2 regions of the Streptomyces sp. NPDC052396 genome follow, and region 2 is predicted to be linked to the other one. Evidence: riboswitches for the same ligand, from Rfam matches in the RefSeq annotation. Region 2 holds a riboswitch; the other holds the start of a gene.

Region 1 (7,622 bases), on a different contig from region 2:
CGCACACCGTCCGGCTACCGCAAGTTCAGTACGGCGGATGTCGAACGGCTGGGCCAGGTGCTGAGGATGCAGCGCGACCACTACCTCCCGCTGAAGGTCATCCGTGAGCACTTGGACGCGCTGGCCAGGGGCGAGCGGGTGCAACTGCCCGCTCCGGGCCAGCCCCGGGACGTACTCGACCTGCCGGAGGGCGGTGCGGCTGGTACCACGGAGCCGGAGCCGCCCGCCGCTGCCCGGACGGACCGGGAGGAACTGCTCGCCACCACCGGGGTGACCGAGGGCGAGCTGGCGGAGTGGGAGTCCTATGGCCTGGTCACCGCCCACTCGGACGGCGGATTCGACGCCGATTCGGTGGCCGTGGCCAGACTGGTCGCCGATCTGGGCCGTTTTGGCCTGGAGCCCCGGCACCTGAGGTCCATGAAGGCCGCGGCGGAACGCGAGGCGGCCCTCATCGAGCAGGTGGTCGCTCCCCTGCGCCGCCATCGGAACCCGCAGACCAGGGCCCATGCCGAGGCCACCGCCCGGGAACTGGCCGCCCTGTCGGTGCGGCTGCACGCGGCGCTGGTCCAGTCCGCGCTGCGCATCCGCTCCCAGTGACAGCGGCGGCCCGACTACCCAAACCTGCCGAGCACGGCCTAGGGTTGCTGTGTGAACGAGCTCGATGTCGTGGGTGTCCGGGTGGAGATGCCTTCCAACCAGCCGATCGTGCTCCTGCGCGAGGTCGGAGGCGACCGCTACCTCCCGATCTGGATCGGACCGGGGGAGGCGACGGCCATTGCCTTCGCACAGCAGGGCATGGCTCCGGCCAGGCCGCTGACCCATGACCTTTTCAAGGATGTGCTGGAGGCGGTGGGCCAGCAGCTCGCCGAGGTCCGCATCACCGACCTGCGGGAGGGCGTGTTCTACGCGGAGCTCGTCTTCGCCAGCGGGGTGGAGGTCAGCGCCAGGCCGTCCGACGCCATAGCGCTTGCGCTGCGCACCGGAACGCCCATCTATGGCAGCGACGGTGTGCTGGACGACGCGGGCATCGCCATCCCCGACGAGCAGGAGGACGAGGTCGAGAAGTTCCGGGAGTTCCTGGACCAGATCTCGCCGGAGGACTTCGGCAGCAGCAGTCAATGAGGCGCGCGGCGGGACGGTCCGGCGCATTCGAGTAGCCTTTCCCGCTACGGGGACACGTAAAACCACTCTCTGGGTGATTATCACTCGGCGTGCCGAGTGTGGCGATCGTTGACGCACCCCAAGCGACTGCCTACCGTCGAGAAGGCAGGTCAAGGACGGAGGTCGGCGTGAGAAGCACGGGCGACGGTACAGCGGTCGGCAGTCCGTATCCGCTGCATGGGGGAACGGTCGAACCGGTGACCCTCCCCCCCAGCCTGAATGGCATGGGCGGCACCCCCGTCCCCGCCGCGGCGGCGGTCACCGCGCCGCGCGGGCATGACTCCGGCGCGGCCGGGGCCGACAAGACGGCGAGCGGCGGCGACAACATCGGCTATCGCGGCCCGACCGCCTGTGCGGCGGCCGGGATCACCTATCGGCAGCTGGACTACTGGGCGCGCACCGGCCTGGTGGAGCCGAGTGTGCGGCCCGCTTATGGCTCGGGCAGCCAGCGGCTGTACAGCTTCCGTGATGTGGTCGTCCTCAAGATCGTCAAACGGCTGCTGGACACCGGGGTGTCCCTGCAGAACATCCGCACCGCAGTGCAGCACCTGCGCGCCCGAGGGATGGCCGACCTGGCGCAGCTGACGCTGATGAGCGATGGCGCCACGGTCTACGAGTGCGTCTCTCCGGACGATGTGGTCGGTCTGCTGCAGGGCGGTCAGGGGGTCTTCGGAATCGCCGTCGGTGTGGTGTGGCGCGATGTGGAGAGCGCGCTGGCGCAGCTGCACGGCGAGCGCGTGGACACCGGCGAGACCCTGATCGGCCACAACCCGGCCGATGAGCTGGCCCGGCGCCGCAACCGCGCCGGCTGACGCCCGCTCGCGCGACTGCGCGATTGTCAGTGGCATGCGGCAGCATCGATCTTGTGAGAGGTGCGCCGACCATCCTGCATCTGGACATGGACGCTTTCTACGCTTCGGCGGAGCAGGCGGCCAAGCCCAGCCTGCGCGGAAAGCCGGTGGTGGTCGGCGGCATCGGTCCGCGGGGCGTGGTGGCCACGGCCTCGTACGAGGCCCGGGTGTTCGGCGTCCACTCGGCCATGGCCACCGCTCAGGCCAGGCGGCTGTGCCCCAATGCCGCCTACCTCACCCCCCGGTTCTCGCTCTACCAGCAGATCAGCGCCACCGTCATGGAGCTGCTGGGGGCGCTGTCCCCGCTGGTCGAGCCGCTGAGCCTGGACGAGGCCTTTGTGGATCTGGAGGCGGGTGGGATCGAGCCCAGCTCGGCGGCCGCCCGCGCGGTGGGCGAGCGGCTGCGCCGGGACATCCGGGCGGCCACCGGGCTCAGCGGGTCGGTGGGGCTGGCCGGGGCCAAGATGTTCGCCAAGATCGCCTCGGAACAGGCCAAGCCGGACGGCCTGGTGGTGGTCGAGCCCGGCACCGAGCTGGAGCTGCTGGGCCCGATGCCGGTGCGGACCATCCCCGGTGTCGGCCCGGCCACCGCCGAGGTGCTGCGCAAGGCCGGCATCCACACGGTCGGCGAGACTGCCGAGGCGGGCGAGGCGGAACTGGTCCGGCTCCTCGGCAAGGCGCATGGCGCCGGGCTGTACGCGCTGGCCACCGGGCATGACGACCGCCCGGTGGTGGCCGAGCGGGACGCCAAGTCCGTCTCCGTGGAGGACACCTTCGAGGAGGACCTGACCGACCGCACCCGGGTGCAGCTGGAGCTGGCCCGGCTTGCCGACCGCTGTGTGCGGCGGCTGCGGGCCGCGGGCCGGTCGGGCCGGACCGTGGTGATCAAGGTGCGGCGCTATGACTTCTCCACCCTGACCCGCTCGGAGACCCTGCGCGGCCCGACCGACGACCCGGCCGTGGTGCGGGAGGCGGCCATCCGGCTGCTGGAGGCGGTGGACACCACCGCCGGGGTGCGGCTGCTGGGCGTGGGCGTCAGCGGCCTGGCCGACTACACCCAGGAGGACCTCTTCGCCCAGGCGGCGCACGAGGCGGAGGCCGCGATACCGGAGGCCGGCGAGGCGCCGGAGGCGGAGCCCGCCGCGGTGCCGCGCTCCCGCCGGTGGCTGCCCGGACTGGACGTCCGGCACCAGGTGTACGGGGCCGGCTGGGTCCAGGGCAGCGGGGTCGGCAGGGTCACCGTACGGTTCGAGGAACCCTGGTCCGCGCCGGGCCGGGTACGGACCTTCCCGGTGGACGATCCCGCGCTGGAGCCCGCCGACCCGTTGCCGCTGATCCGGCCCGCCGACGATGATCAGCCGGCCGGGGAGCCGGGGAAGCCGTCACCGGACGGACGGGAGGCGTCCGCGGGCAGGCCCAGCCGGTAGTGGTGGTAGAGCCGCAGCTCCTGCTCCGGGGAGAGATGGCGGCCGACTCCCAGGTCCGGAGCCTGGCGGATGAGCGCCCGCTCATAGGGGATGCGCAGCGTGTCACCGACCAGCCTGCTGGGTTCCAGCGGTACGAAGGCGTCCCGGCCGAACAGGCCGGTGCGCACCGCCGCCCACTCCGGCTCCCCGGTCGCGTCGTCGAGGTACACCTCGTCCACCGTGCCGATCTTCGCGCCGTCGCGGTCGTATGCCTTGCGGCCGATCAGGCTCCGGGGGTCGATGTCGGTCTGCATGAGTCCTCCCATGAGTCACGCCTGCCCTTGGGGTATCTCGAAGGAGGTCCCAAACACCCCTGGACACCCCGAGAACCACAAAAAGCGACAAAGCGTTGTATGGCCACTTGGGACATCCGCCTGCGCAGACCCGCTGGTAGGCTGGCGATTGGCCGCAGAATCCGTGCGGGAGAGTCCTTTGGAAGGGGCCTTGACGGCACCCACGAAGGCGCCGAAGGAGCAAATCCTCCCCGGAATCTCTCAGGCACCCGTACCGCATGGATGAGGTCACTCTGGAAAGCAGGGCGGGCCCCGGCCAGACACCATGCGGAGCCCTTCCTCACCGACGGTGAAAGCCGGGCGTGGCATGCCCGGTGAAGCTCTCAGGTTGAGATGACAGAGGGGGAGGCCGTCCGGGTACCCGCGCCGTGGTACCCCTCGCAGGTCGCAATGACCAGGAGGCCCCCGCAGATGACCGCCCACCGCATCTCCCTTTCCGACCTGGAGCGCGGCACTCCGTTCGCCGACCGCCACATAGGGCCCGACGCCGAGGCCCAGGCCAAGATGCTCGCCCAGGTCGGCTTTGGCTCGCTGGACGAGCTCACCGCCGCCGCCGCGCCCGATGTGATCAAGACCGCCGAGGCGCTCCGGCTGCCCGGGCCCCGCACCGAGCCCGAGGTGCTGGCCGAGCTGCGCGGCCTGGCCGACCGCAATCAGGTGCTCACCTCCATGATCGGCCTGGGCTACTACGGCACCTTCACCCCGCCGGTGATCCTGCGCAATGTCATGGAGAACCCGGCCTGGTACACCGCCTACACGCCCTACCAGCCGGAGATCTCCCAGGGTCGGCTGGAGGCGCTGCTCAACTTCCAGACCGTGGTGGCCGACCTGACCGGACTGCCCACCTCCGGCGCCTCGCTGCTGGACGAGGGGACCGCCGCCGCCGAGGCGATGGCCCTCTCCCGGCGGGTCGGCAAGGTCAAGGGCGGTGTCTTCCTGGTGGACGCCGACACCCTCCCGCAGACCATCGCCGTCCTGGAGACCCGCGCCGAGCCCACCGGGGTTCCGGTGGTGGTGGCCGACCTCAGTGAGGGCATTCCCCAGGAGGCCGCGGAGCGCGGAGTGTTCGGCGTGCTGCTGCAGTACCCCGGCGCGTCCGGCGCGGTACGCGACCTGCGCCCGGTCATCGAGCGGGCGCATGAGCTGGGCGCGGTCGTCACCGTCGCCGCCGACCTGCTCGCCCTCACCCTGCTGACCTCGCCGGGAGAGCTGGGCGCCGACATCGCGGTGGGCACCACCCAGCGCTTCGGTGTGCCCATGGGCTTCGGCGGTCCGCACGCCGGCTTTATGGCGGTGCGGGAGACCTTCGCCCGCAGCCTGCCCGGCCGGCTGGTCGGCGTCTCGGTGGACGCGGACGGCAACAAGGCCTACCGCCTGGCCCTGCAGACCCGTGAGCAGCACATCCGCCGGGAGAAGGCCACCAGCAACATCTGCACCGCCCAGGTGCTGCTCGCCGTGATGGCCGGCATGTACGCCGTCTACCACGGTCCGCAGGGCCTGGCCGCCATCGCGCGCCGCACCCACCGCTATGCCGCCGTCCTCGCCGAGGGGCTGCGGGCCGGCGGGGTGGAGCTGGCGCACGACCGGTACTTCGACACCCTCACCGCCAGAACTCCCGGACGGGCCGCGGACATTGTCCGGGAGGCCGGCGAACGCGGCGTCAACCTGCGGCTGGTGGACGCCGACCGGGTCGGCATCGCCTGTGACGAGACCACCACCCGGGACCATCTGGCCGCCGTCTGGGCCGCCTTCGGGGTCCGGGCCGAGGTCGCGGAGCTGGACGAGCGGGTCACCGACGCACTGCCCGAGGAGCTGCTGCGCGCCGGTGACTACCTCACCCACCCGGTCTTCCACCAGCACCGCTCCGAGACCGCCATGCTGCGCTATCTGCGCCGCCTGGCCGACCGGGACTACGCGCTGGACCGGGGCATGATCCCGCTCGGCTCCTGCACCATGAAGCTCAACGCCACCACCGAGATGGAGCCGGTCACCTGGCCGGAGTTCGCCGCCCTGCACCCCTTCGCCCCCATGGAGCAGGCCGAGGGCTACCGCACGCTGATCGGCGAGCTGGAAGAGCGGCTGGCCGAGATCACCGGGTACGACAAGGTGTCCATCCAGCCGAACGCCGGTTCCCAGGGCGAGCTGGCGGGTCTGCTGGCGGTCCGGGCGTACCACCGGGCCAATGGCGACACCGGGCGCGTCGTCTGCCTGATCCCTTCCTCCGCGCACGGCACCAACGCGGCCAGCGCGGTGATGGCCGGGATGAAGGTCGTGGTGGTCAAGACCGGTGAGGACGGCGAGGTCGACGCGGCCGACCTGCGCGCCAAGATCGAGCAGTACCGCGATGAGCTGGCCGTGCTGATGGTCACCTACCCCTCCACCCATGGGGTGTTCGAGGAGCACATCAGCGACATCTGCGCCCTGGTGCATGACGCGGGCGGTCAGGTGTACGTGGACGGCGCCAACCTCAACGCCCTGGTGGGCGTGGCCAAGCCGGGCGAGTTCGGCGGCGATGTCTCCCACTTGAACCTGCACAAGACCTTCTGTATCCCGCACGGCGGCGGCGGCCCCGGCGTCGGCCCGGTGGCGGTCCGCGCCCACCTGGCCCCGTACCTGCCCAACCACCCGCTGCAGCCCACCGCGGGCCCGGCCACCGGCGTCGGCCCCATCTCCGCCGCCCCCTGGGGATCGGCCGGCATCCTGCCCATCTCCTGGGCCTACGTCCGGCTGATGGGTGGCGAGGGCCTCAAGCGCGCCACCCAGGTCGCGGTGCTCGGCGCCAACTACATCGCCAAGCGCCTGGAGCCGCACTACCCGGTGCTCTACACCGGCCCGCACGGCCTGGTGGCCCATGAGTGCATCATCGACCTGCGGCCGCTGACCAAGGCGACCGGGGTGAGCGTGGACGATGTCGCCAAGCGGCTGATCGACTACGGCTTCCACGCGCCGACCATGTCCTTCCCGGTGGCCGGCACCTTGATGATCGAGCCCACCGAGAGCGAGGACCTGGCCGAACTCGACCGGTTCTGCGAGGCGATGATCGCGATCCGTGCGGAGATCGACAAGGTTGGCTCGGGCGAGTGGGACAAGGACGACAACCCGCTGCGCAACGCCCCGCACACCGCAGCCTCGGTGGCGGGGGAGTGGCAGCATCCCTACAGCCGGGCCGAGGCGGTCTTCCCGGACGGGGTCTCGGCGGCCGAGAAGTACTGGCCGCCGGTGCGCCGGGTCGACGGGGCCTATGGCGACCGCAACCTGGTGTGCTCCTGCCCGCCGTTGGAGGAGTACGAGGGCTGATGCCCTGAGACCGGCACACACTTCGGGGCCGGCTCGGCGATACGCCGGGCCGGCCCCTGGTCTTCCACGTGGATGAGATGCCGTCAGGCGGCGGTCGCCACATGCTCGGTGCCCAGCGGCCGGTGCGGAGCGATGATGCGTCCGTCCGGCAGCAGCTCACCGGTGTCCTCGAAGCAGAGGACGCCGTTGCACAGCAGGCTCCAGCCTTGCTGGGGGAAGTGCGCCACGAGCTGGGCGGCTTCCCGGTCGGCGGAGTCGGCTGACGGGCACGCGGGCTGGTGCTGGCACATGGGAGGGTTCTTTCGCTGGGATGTCGGTGATGCTGTCGCTGTGCTGCGGCTCGATGCGGTGGTCATGCCGCCCCCCGTTGCGATGTCGTCGTGTCGGTCCCAGTCTTGCCCTACGGGCGTGATTCCGCAGGGATTTCACGTCAGCGGTCCTCACCGGGTGAAGACGCGTCACCCGTGCGGGCGGTTGCCGCCAACGGCACTGTCCCTTCGGGGGGTTGTGCCCTTCGGAGCGGACTAGCCCGAGCGGGTGAGGGCAGCGCCAGG
Region 2 (7,622 bases):
CATCCAGGGCGGTGGTGGGCTCGTCGGCGATCAGCAGGCTGGGGTTGTTGACCAGCGCCATGGCGATCATGGCGCGCTGGCGCATCCCGCCGGAGAACTGGTGCGGGTAGTCGTCCACCCGGCGGTCGGGCTGGGGGATGCCGACCCGGTCGAGCATCTCCACGGCGCGTTTGCGGGCCGCCTTCTTGTCCACCTGGTGGTGGGTGCGGTACGCCTCGGCGATCTGGTGGCCGATGGTGAAGTAGGGGTGCATGGCGGACAGCGGGTCCTGGAAGATCATCGCCATCTCGCGGCCGCGCAGCCGCCGCACCTCGTCGGGGTCCGCGGTGAGCAACTCCCGCCCGTCGAAGTGGATTTCACCGCTGATCCGGGCCTTGCGCCGGCCGTACTGGCCGACGGTGTGCAGGCCCATGATGCCCAGCGAGCTGACCGACTTCCCGGAGCCGGACTCACCGACGATGCCCAGCGTGCGGCCCTTGTCCAGCTGGAAGGAGAGCCCGTCCACCGACTTCACCAGCCCGTCGTCGGTGGGGAAGTGGATGCGCAGGTCGCGGACGTCCAGATAGGCGGTGGCGGCGGCTTCGGCCGCGTCGGTCACGGGCGTGGTCACGAGAGCCTCACTCGGGGGTCGATCACGGCGTACAGCAGGTCCACCACCAGGTTGGCGACCACCACGGCGGTGGCCGCGATCAGCACCACGCCCAGGATCAGCGGCAGGTCCCGGTTGCTGATGGCGGTGACCGCCGCCTGGCCCAGGCCCGGCAGGCTGAAGGCGGTCTCGGTGAGGATGGCGCCGCCGACCAGGGCGCCCAGGTCCATGCCCAGGATGGTGAGCACCGGGGTCATGGTGGAGCGCATGGCGTGCTTGCCGATCACCACCCGTTCGGTGAGGCCCTTGGCGCGGGCGGTGCGGATGTAGTCCTCGCCCAGCACCTCCAGCATGGTGGCCCGGGTGAGCCGGGCGTACATGGCGGCATAGAGGAAGGCCAGGGTGATCCAGGGCAGGATCAGCCCGCTGAACCAGGCGCCCGGGTCATCGCCGAAGGGGGTGTACTCGGCCTTGGTCCAGCCGAGTTGGTTGTTGAAGAGGGCGAGCGCCAGCAGCGCGGTGAAGTAGATGGGCAGCGAGACCCCGGCCAGCGCGGTCACCATGGCGGCCCGGTCGATCTTGGTGCCGCGCTTGAGCGCGGAGACCACCCCGGCGCTCACTCCGGCCAGCAGCCAGATCACACAGGCGCCGCCGGCCAGCGAGAGGGTGACCGGCAGCCGGTCGGTGAGCACCGGCCAGACGGCCTGTTCGGTGCGGAAGGAGTAGCCGAAGCAGGGAGCCGGGCAGTGATCGCTGGTCCCGCCGCCGGTGTAGTCCCGGCCGGCGAAGATGCCGGAGACAAAGTGCCAGAACTGCACCAGGATCGGGTCACCGAGCCCGAGTTTCTGCCGGATGCCCTCGATGGTCGCCGGGTCGGCCTGCTTGCCCACATAGAGCGCGGCGGGATCGGATCCGGTGAGCTTGGGGATGGCGAAGAAGATGCCGAAGGTCACCAGGGTGACCACCAGCAGCATCACGATGACGGCGAACAGCCGCCGGACGATGTAAGCGAACACTGCGGTCGGCCCGGCGGGGCCCGGGGTGCCTTGAGCGGCCCCCCGGGCCACCGCACTCGGCCCTCACCTGCCCTTCGGGCTCAGCGGCGGGTGCGCCTGGAGCGGACGGAGGATCACTTGGTGACGCCCAACGAGACATAGTCATAGCGGCCGTTGTAGGAGTCGGCCGTGTAGACATTGGTCAGCCGGGAGCTGCGCCAGATGATGTTCTTCTCGTAGGTGAAGGGCAGGTACCAGGCGCCCTCCATCACCTTCTTGTTGGCCTCTTCGTAGATCGTCCCGGCCTTGACCGGGTCGTTCTCCGCGATGCCCTGGTCGAAGAGCTTGTTGATCGCGGGGTCGTCGAGCTCGGGGTAGTTCTGGTTGCCGCTCTGCTCGATGAACCGGCCGTCCGCCAGCGGCTGGAGGAAACCCTGGCCGCTGGGGAAGTCGGAGCCCCAGCCGAAGATGATGATGCCGTAGTTCTTGGCCTTGACGTTCTTGGGCGAGCCGACGATGCCGGTGGACTGGGCGCCGTCGTACTGGTCGATCTGCGCGTCGATGCCGACCTTCTTCAGCGCGGCCTGCATCGACTCGGCGGTGTTGATCTCCTGCTGTTTGTTGTTGCGCACCGCGATGGTGGTCTTGAAGCCGTTCTCCTTGCCGCAGGCCTTGAGCTCCTCCTTGGCCTTGGCCTCATCGGGCTTGCCCTGCTTGAGGTTGTACGGGTCGTAGCTCGCCTCATAGCCCTTGACGGCCGGCGGCAGCATGCTGGTGCCGATGTCGCCGCCCGCCTCGGGGCCGCCGCGCGCGGTCTGCAGCGAGGTGTGGTCGGCGGCGTAGATGACCGCCTTGCGGCAGTGCTCGTTGTCGAAGGGGGCCACCGACTTGGGGAAGGCGGCGAAGCGGATAAAGCCGGTCTGCGGGTTGTCCAGGTTGGCCTTGTCGGACTGCATGGCCTTCTGGCGGCCGGCCGAGCCCATGCCGGTGGCGGCGAGGTCCAGGTCGTACTCGCCATTGATCAGACGGCTGTCCATGTCATCGGCGTTGGTGGTGAGCTTGACGCTGACCTTGTCCGGAAGCGCCTTGCGCAGCGGGTCGGAGCTCTGGTTCCACTTGTCGTTGCGGACCAGCTCCAGGTTCTTGTTGGGCTGGTAGGAGGAGAACTTGTAGGGCCCGTTGGAGAAGGGGTGCAGTCCGTACTTCTCCCCGGTGTCCATGTCCGGCCGCACCGGCGCGGCCGCCGGCAGGGCCAGCATCTGCAGGAAGTCACCATTGGGCTTGGGCAGATGGAAGATGACGGTCTTGGCGTCCGGCGTCTCGACGGGCTTCAGCCCCAGCTTGTCCTTGCTGGTGTCCTTGTAGGGCCCCTTGTACTCCTTGCCGGGGTCCAGCACCTGCATCAGCCAGGTCGGGCCGCCGGAGATCTTGTCCTGGGCCCAGGTGCGCTCAATGCCGTACTTGATGTCCTGGGCGGTGACGGGCTTGCCGTCCTCCCAGGTCAGACCGTCACGCAAGTGGAAGGTGTAGGTCTTCTTGTCGGCCGAGACCTGTCCGGTGTCGGTGGCCATATCGGGCACCAGATTGGTGCTGTCCGCACCGGGCGCCGTCTTGGGGGTGATCAGGGTGCGGGTGTAGAAGCGGGCGAAGTCCCACATAAAGCCGTAGTAGCCGCGCTGCGGGTCCCAGGAGTCGGCGTCCTGGGTGGAGATGAACTTCAGCTCACCGCCCTTCTTGGTGGACTGGCTGGCGATCTTGTTGATGCCCGCGTTGAAGCCGGGGGCCTTGCCGTCGCTCTTGCTGCCGCCCTTGCCGCCGCCACAGCCCGCGACACCGATCAGTGCCGCCGCGACCAGCGCCGCCGTGGCGGTCAGTCTGCGCCTGGAGTTTCCTTGCGTTGCCAAGATGTCGCGACCTCCGTGGTGACCTGGCCGATCAAATCGGCCGGGGAAACGGGTGAGTTGGTACGCAGCGGGGCTAGCGGGAACCCTTCGGGTCCAGGGCATCGCGGATGCCGTCGCCGAGGAGGTTGAACGCCAGCACGGTGACGAAGATGGCGACCCCCGGGATGATCATGAACATGGGGTCGCCCTCATAGGTCTGTACGGCCCGGGAGAGCATCTGCCCCCAGGAGGCGGTGGGTGCCTTGACCCCGGCGCCCAGGAAGCTCAGCGCGGCCTCGGTGAGCACATTGGTGGGGATCATCAGGGTGGCGTACACGGTGATCGGCGCCACCAGGTTGGGCAGCAGCTCCCGGAAGAGGATGTAGCGCCGCCCCGCGCCCAGGCTGCGCGCCGCCTCCACATACTCGCGCTCCCGCAGCGAGAGGGTCTGGCCGCGCACAATGCGGCCCACATAGGGCCAGCCGAAGAAACCGATCACCGCGATCAGTACGGCCATCCGCACGCCCGAACCGCTCAGCCCCCACAGCTCGTTGGGCACCACCGAGATCAGCGCGATGATGAACAGCAGCTGGGGGAAGGCCAGCAGGGCGTCCATCACCCGGCTGATCAGCGAGTCGACCCAGCCGCCGAAGTAGCCGGCGATGATGCCGAAGACGGTGCCGATGGCCACCGCCACCACGGCGGACAGAAAGGCCACCAGCAGCGAGACCCGCGCCCCGTAGACCACCCGGCTGAACACATCCCGGCCGTTGGTGGGCTCAACTCCGAACAGGAAGTCCGAGTTGATACCGCCCCAGGAGCCCTTGGGCATGCCGTCGAAGGCGTTGATCCGGTCCTCGTGGAAGTCATTGGGCGGATGCCCCAGCAGATGCACGATCACCGGCGCGAAGACCGCCAACAGGATCAGCAGCAGGACCACCGCCCCGCCACCCAGCGCCCATTTGTCGCGCTTGAGGCGCATCCAGGAGATCCGCCAGGGAGAGCGTCCCTCGATGGCCTTGGCGGGTGCGTCGCCGACGACGTCCATCGGATCGGCCGGACTGGTCTCGGGCAACGGTGCCGTCATCGTGGGACCCCTCTCAACCGGCGCAGGGCCGGCGCACGCCTGACCGCTGACAGCGGCTGGTTCACATCACTGGTGCAAGTGGTGCGGTAGTGCGGGACGTTCACGCGGAGCAGGTCGTACCGGACCGACGGGTCCTTGGAGCGGGAGTCTTCAACGCGTTAGCGATCACCCGCCAGACCCGGCAACCAATGGATGCGCAACCGTGATGTGCGGAAGGGGATTCCGTTATCCGGACAAGTCCTAGTGGGAAGGCTGGTGCGGATAGCCATAACCGGGCACCGGCACGGCTCCGCCGTGCCCCTGCCGGTCGTAGAAGGGAGCGGCGTTGACCCGCATCCACATCACCACCGGGTCATAGTCGTCCGACATCGCCACGGTGGACACCGGCACCCCGTCCGGCACCGCGTCAATCGCCTGACGCATCATCAACTGCACGGCTTCCACGGTGGCTTGGGAGCCGTCGTACAGATCCAGCCCAATGGCCAGGTACGGGGCGCCCAGCGCCGGACGCACCCAGGCGCGGCGCAGCGCCCGCACCGCCGGGGTGCGCTGGGCGTGCTGGGTGAGCAGGGCGTAGAACCGCCCGGCGTCCCCGGTCTCGGTGGTGGGTTCGCTCAACTGCAGCGGCCCGGCGGGCAGCCGGTCCAGGCCGCCGGCGATACGGCGCAGATCGAGCCAGGGGATGCCCACTCCGCCGCCCGGGGCGTGCGGGTTGAGCCACAGGCCCCAGTGGCCGGGATAGAGCGAGGCGGCCAGCCGGCGGCCGGGGACGACCTCATGGGCGCGGTTCCAGCCGCTGGCGGCCAGTTCGGCGGCGGAGGTGACACAGGGGGCGTAACCCAGGCCGTCCACCTCCATGTTGCCGTACTGGGCGTCCGGGGAGCCGGCCTGGCCGTGCCACAGCAGCAGCCACAGCCGGTCCTCGGCTATGGCGTGCAGCAGTGCCTCATAGGTCTCGTACCGCCCGGGCGCCACTTGGCGCAGCACCTGCTCCACGCCGCCCTCCGCGCCCGCGCTCACCTGATTCCGCCTCTTCTTCCGGCCGTTTCCGGGTCCCTCGGCCCCGTCCGGGCCGTTGAGTCCCTCCAGCTTACGAGGCGTGCGCTGCCTGTGGCGCGGTCACCGGTCACGGTCGTAGAACGGACGGACCCGGCCCAGCAGCCACTCCGCGACCGGGTCCTGGGCCACATCCAGAAAGACCAGTTGCACCGGCCAGGGCACCGGGGCCGCGCCCAGGGCCCGGCCCACCGCCTCCAGGGCGGCGGCCCGGGAGGCGTCGTCGGGCAGGTCGAGTTCGACGCCGACGAACAGCGCGGGCGCCTCGCACTCGACCTCGGCCAGCGCCCGGCGGGCGGTGCGCACCATCTGGATGCCGGCGAACTCCAGCCCGGCGGCGGCCAGGAAGCCGGTGGGCTCCTCCTGCCAGTCGGGCTCGCGCAGCCGCACCCGGCCGCCGTTGGGCTCGCCGGGCAGCCGTACCCGGCCGGCCCGGCACAGCTCGGCCACGGCGGCCGGCGGCAGGGGCACGGTGACCGTTCCCTCGTGATTGACCACGATGCCGACCTGCGGGGGCAGCCCGCGGGCGAACTCCACGGCGGGGGCGACCGCATAGGGCATCTGCTCACCGGCCACCCGCCGGAACTCCTGCTCGGAGCTGAACACCGGGACAAAGGCGGCACCGCCGAGTTCCACGGTGGGCAGGTCCAGTTCACGGCTGTCCGGTCCGCCGCCGCCCGGCAGGGGTATCCACAGATGGGCGCGGCCGAGGGCGTCGACGATGCGCGGGCCGGCGTCGGGCGCGCCGACGGCTGCCGCGAACGTCCGCTCCAGTTCGTTCCCCGGCCAAGTCATCGCTGTCCCACCCCGTGCGCGTTGTTGCGTTCAGACGCCCGCACGATAACGGATGCCGCGCCCCCCAAGGGGCGCGGGACGGCTGCACCATGCGGTTCCGCCGCGTGGACGCGGCCGGCCCCACCCACCCGCGGCCAAATTCACAACGCACAGACGATCCATGGGCCACCCATACGTGCAATGATGTGCGCGCCAACCGGCACAACTGCATACCGGCCGCTCGAATCCGCGCGGGAGAGTCCCGGGTCGCACCGGGCGCCGAAGGAGCAAGTCCCTCCCTTGAATCTCTCAGGCCCCGTACCGCGTGCGATGAGGCAGATCTGAAAAGCGGGCCGCCTGCGCGGCCCCACCCAAGGTGCAAGCCGAGGCCCCCGGGCTCTTGGTGAACCTCTCAGGTTCCGATGACAGATGGGGAGGCCGATCCTCGCGACGTCTGCCCGGGAGCCCGATGATGACCGCTGTCCCCCGCCGCACTGCCCTTGACGCGCTGCACCGCGCGCTGGGCGCCACCATGACCGACTTCGCCGGCTGGGAGATGCCGCTGCGCTACGGCAGCGAGCGCGATGAGCACCAGGCGGTACGCACCCGCGCCGGGCTCTTCGACCTCTCGCACATGGGCGAGATCACCCTCACCGGCCCGCAGGCCGGCGAGGCCCTGGATCACGCCCTGGTCGGCCACCTCTCCGTGCTGGCCGTGGGCCGCGCCCGCTACACCATGATCTGCGACGAGCGCGGCGGCATCCTGGACGACCTGATCGTCTACCGCCTGGGCGAGCAGGAGTTCATGGTGGTGGCCAACGCCTCCAACGCCCAGACCGTGCTGGACGCCCTCACCGAGCGCGCCGCCGGCTTCGACGCCGCTGTCCGTGACGACCGCGAGAACTACGCGCTGATCGCCGTCCAGGGCCCGGCCTCCCCCGCCATCGTCAAGTCGCTCACCGACGCCGATCTGGACGGCCTGAAGTACTACGCGGGCCTGCCCGGCACCGTGGCGGGCGTGGACGCGCTGATCGCCCGCACCGGCTACACCGGCGAGGACGGCTTCGAGCTGTTTGTCTCCCCGGCCGACGCCGAGAAGCTCTGGCAGGCACTGACCGAGGCGGGCGCCGAGGCCGGTCTGGCGCCCTGCGGGCTGTCCTGCCGGGACACCCTGCGCCTGGAGGCGGGCATGCCGCTGTACGGGAATGAGCTGACCACCGCCACCACGCCCTTCGACG

Evidence for each region. Region 2 has a riboswitch for glycine ahead of gcvT (glycine cleavage system aminomethyltransferase GcvT). Riboswitches for the same ligand answer to the same signal wherever they lie in the genome.
Region 1: another riboswitch for glycine. It lies ahead of gcvP (aminomethyl-transferring glycine dehydrogenase); the one in region 2 lies ahead of gcvT (glycine cleavage system aminomethyltransferase GcvT).

What each region holds. Positions count from the first base shown of each region.
Region 1 covers NZ_JBIUAW010000013.1:6,898-14,519, forward strand. Annotated here, with positions in the region: gene ACIHFE_RS28225 (MerR family transcriptional regulator) at 1-597, shown strand, start outside; gene ACIHFE_RS28230 (bifunctional nuclease family protein) at 649-1,122, shown strand; gene ACIHFE_RS28235 (MerR family transcriptional regulator) at 1,290-1,973, shown strand; gene ACIHFE_RS28240 (DNA polymerase IV) at 2,027-3,439, shown strand; gene ACIHFE_RS28245 (PRC-barrel domain-containing protein) at 3,367-3,732, opposite strand; glycine riboswitch at 3,889-3,998, shown strand; gene gcvP (aminomethyl-transferring glycine dehydrogenase) at 4,183-7,068, shown strand; gene ACIHFE_RS28255 (DUF5999 family protein) at 7,152-7,358, opposite strand.
Region 2 covers NZ_JBIUAW010000002.1:469,520-477,141, reverse strand. Annotated here, with positions in the region: gene ACIHFE_RS07240 (ABC transporter ATP-binding protein) at 1-610, opposite strand, end outside; gene ACIHFE_RS07235 (ABC transporter permease) at 607-1,605, opposite strand; gene ACIHFE_RS07230 (ABC transporter substrate-binding protein) at 1,719-3,488, opposite strand; gene ACIHFE_RS07225 (ABC transporter permease) at 3,562-4,554, opposite strand; gene ACIHFE_RS07220 (enhanced serine sensitivity protein SseB C-terminal domain-containing protein) at 4,795-5,574, opposite strand; gene ACIHFE_RS07215 (enhanced serine sensitivity protein SseB) at 5,674-6,405, opposite strand; glycine riboswitch at 6,627-6,718, shown strand; gene gcvT (glycine cleavage system aminomethyltransferase GcvT) at 6,857-7,622, shown strand, end outside.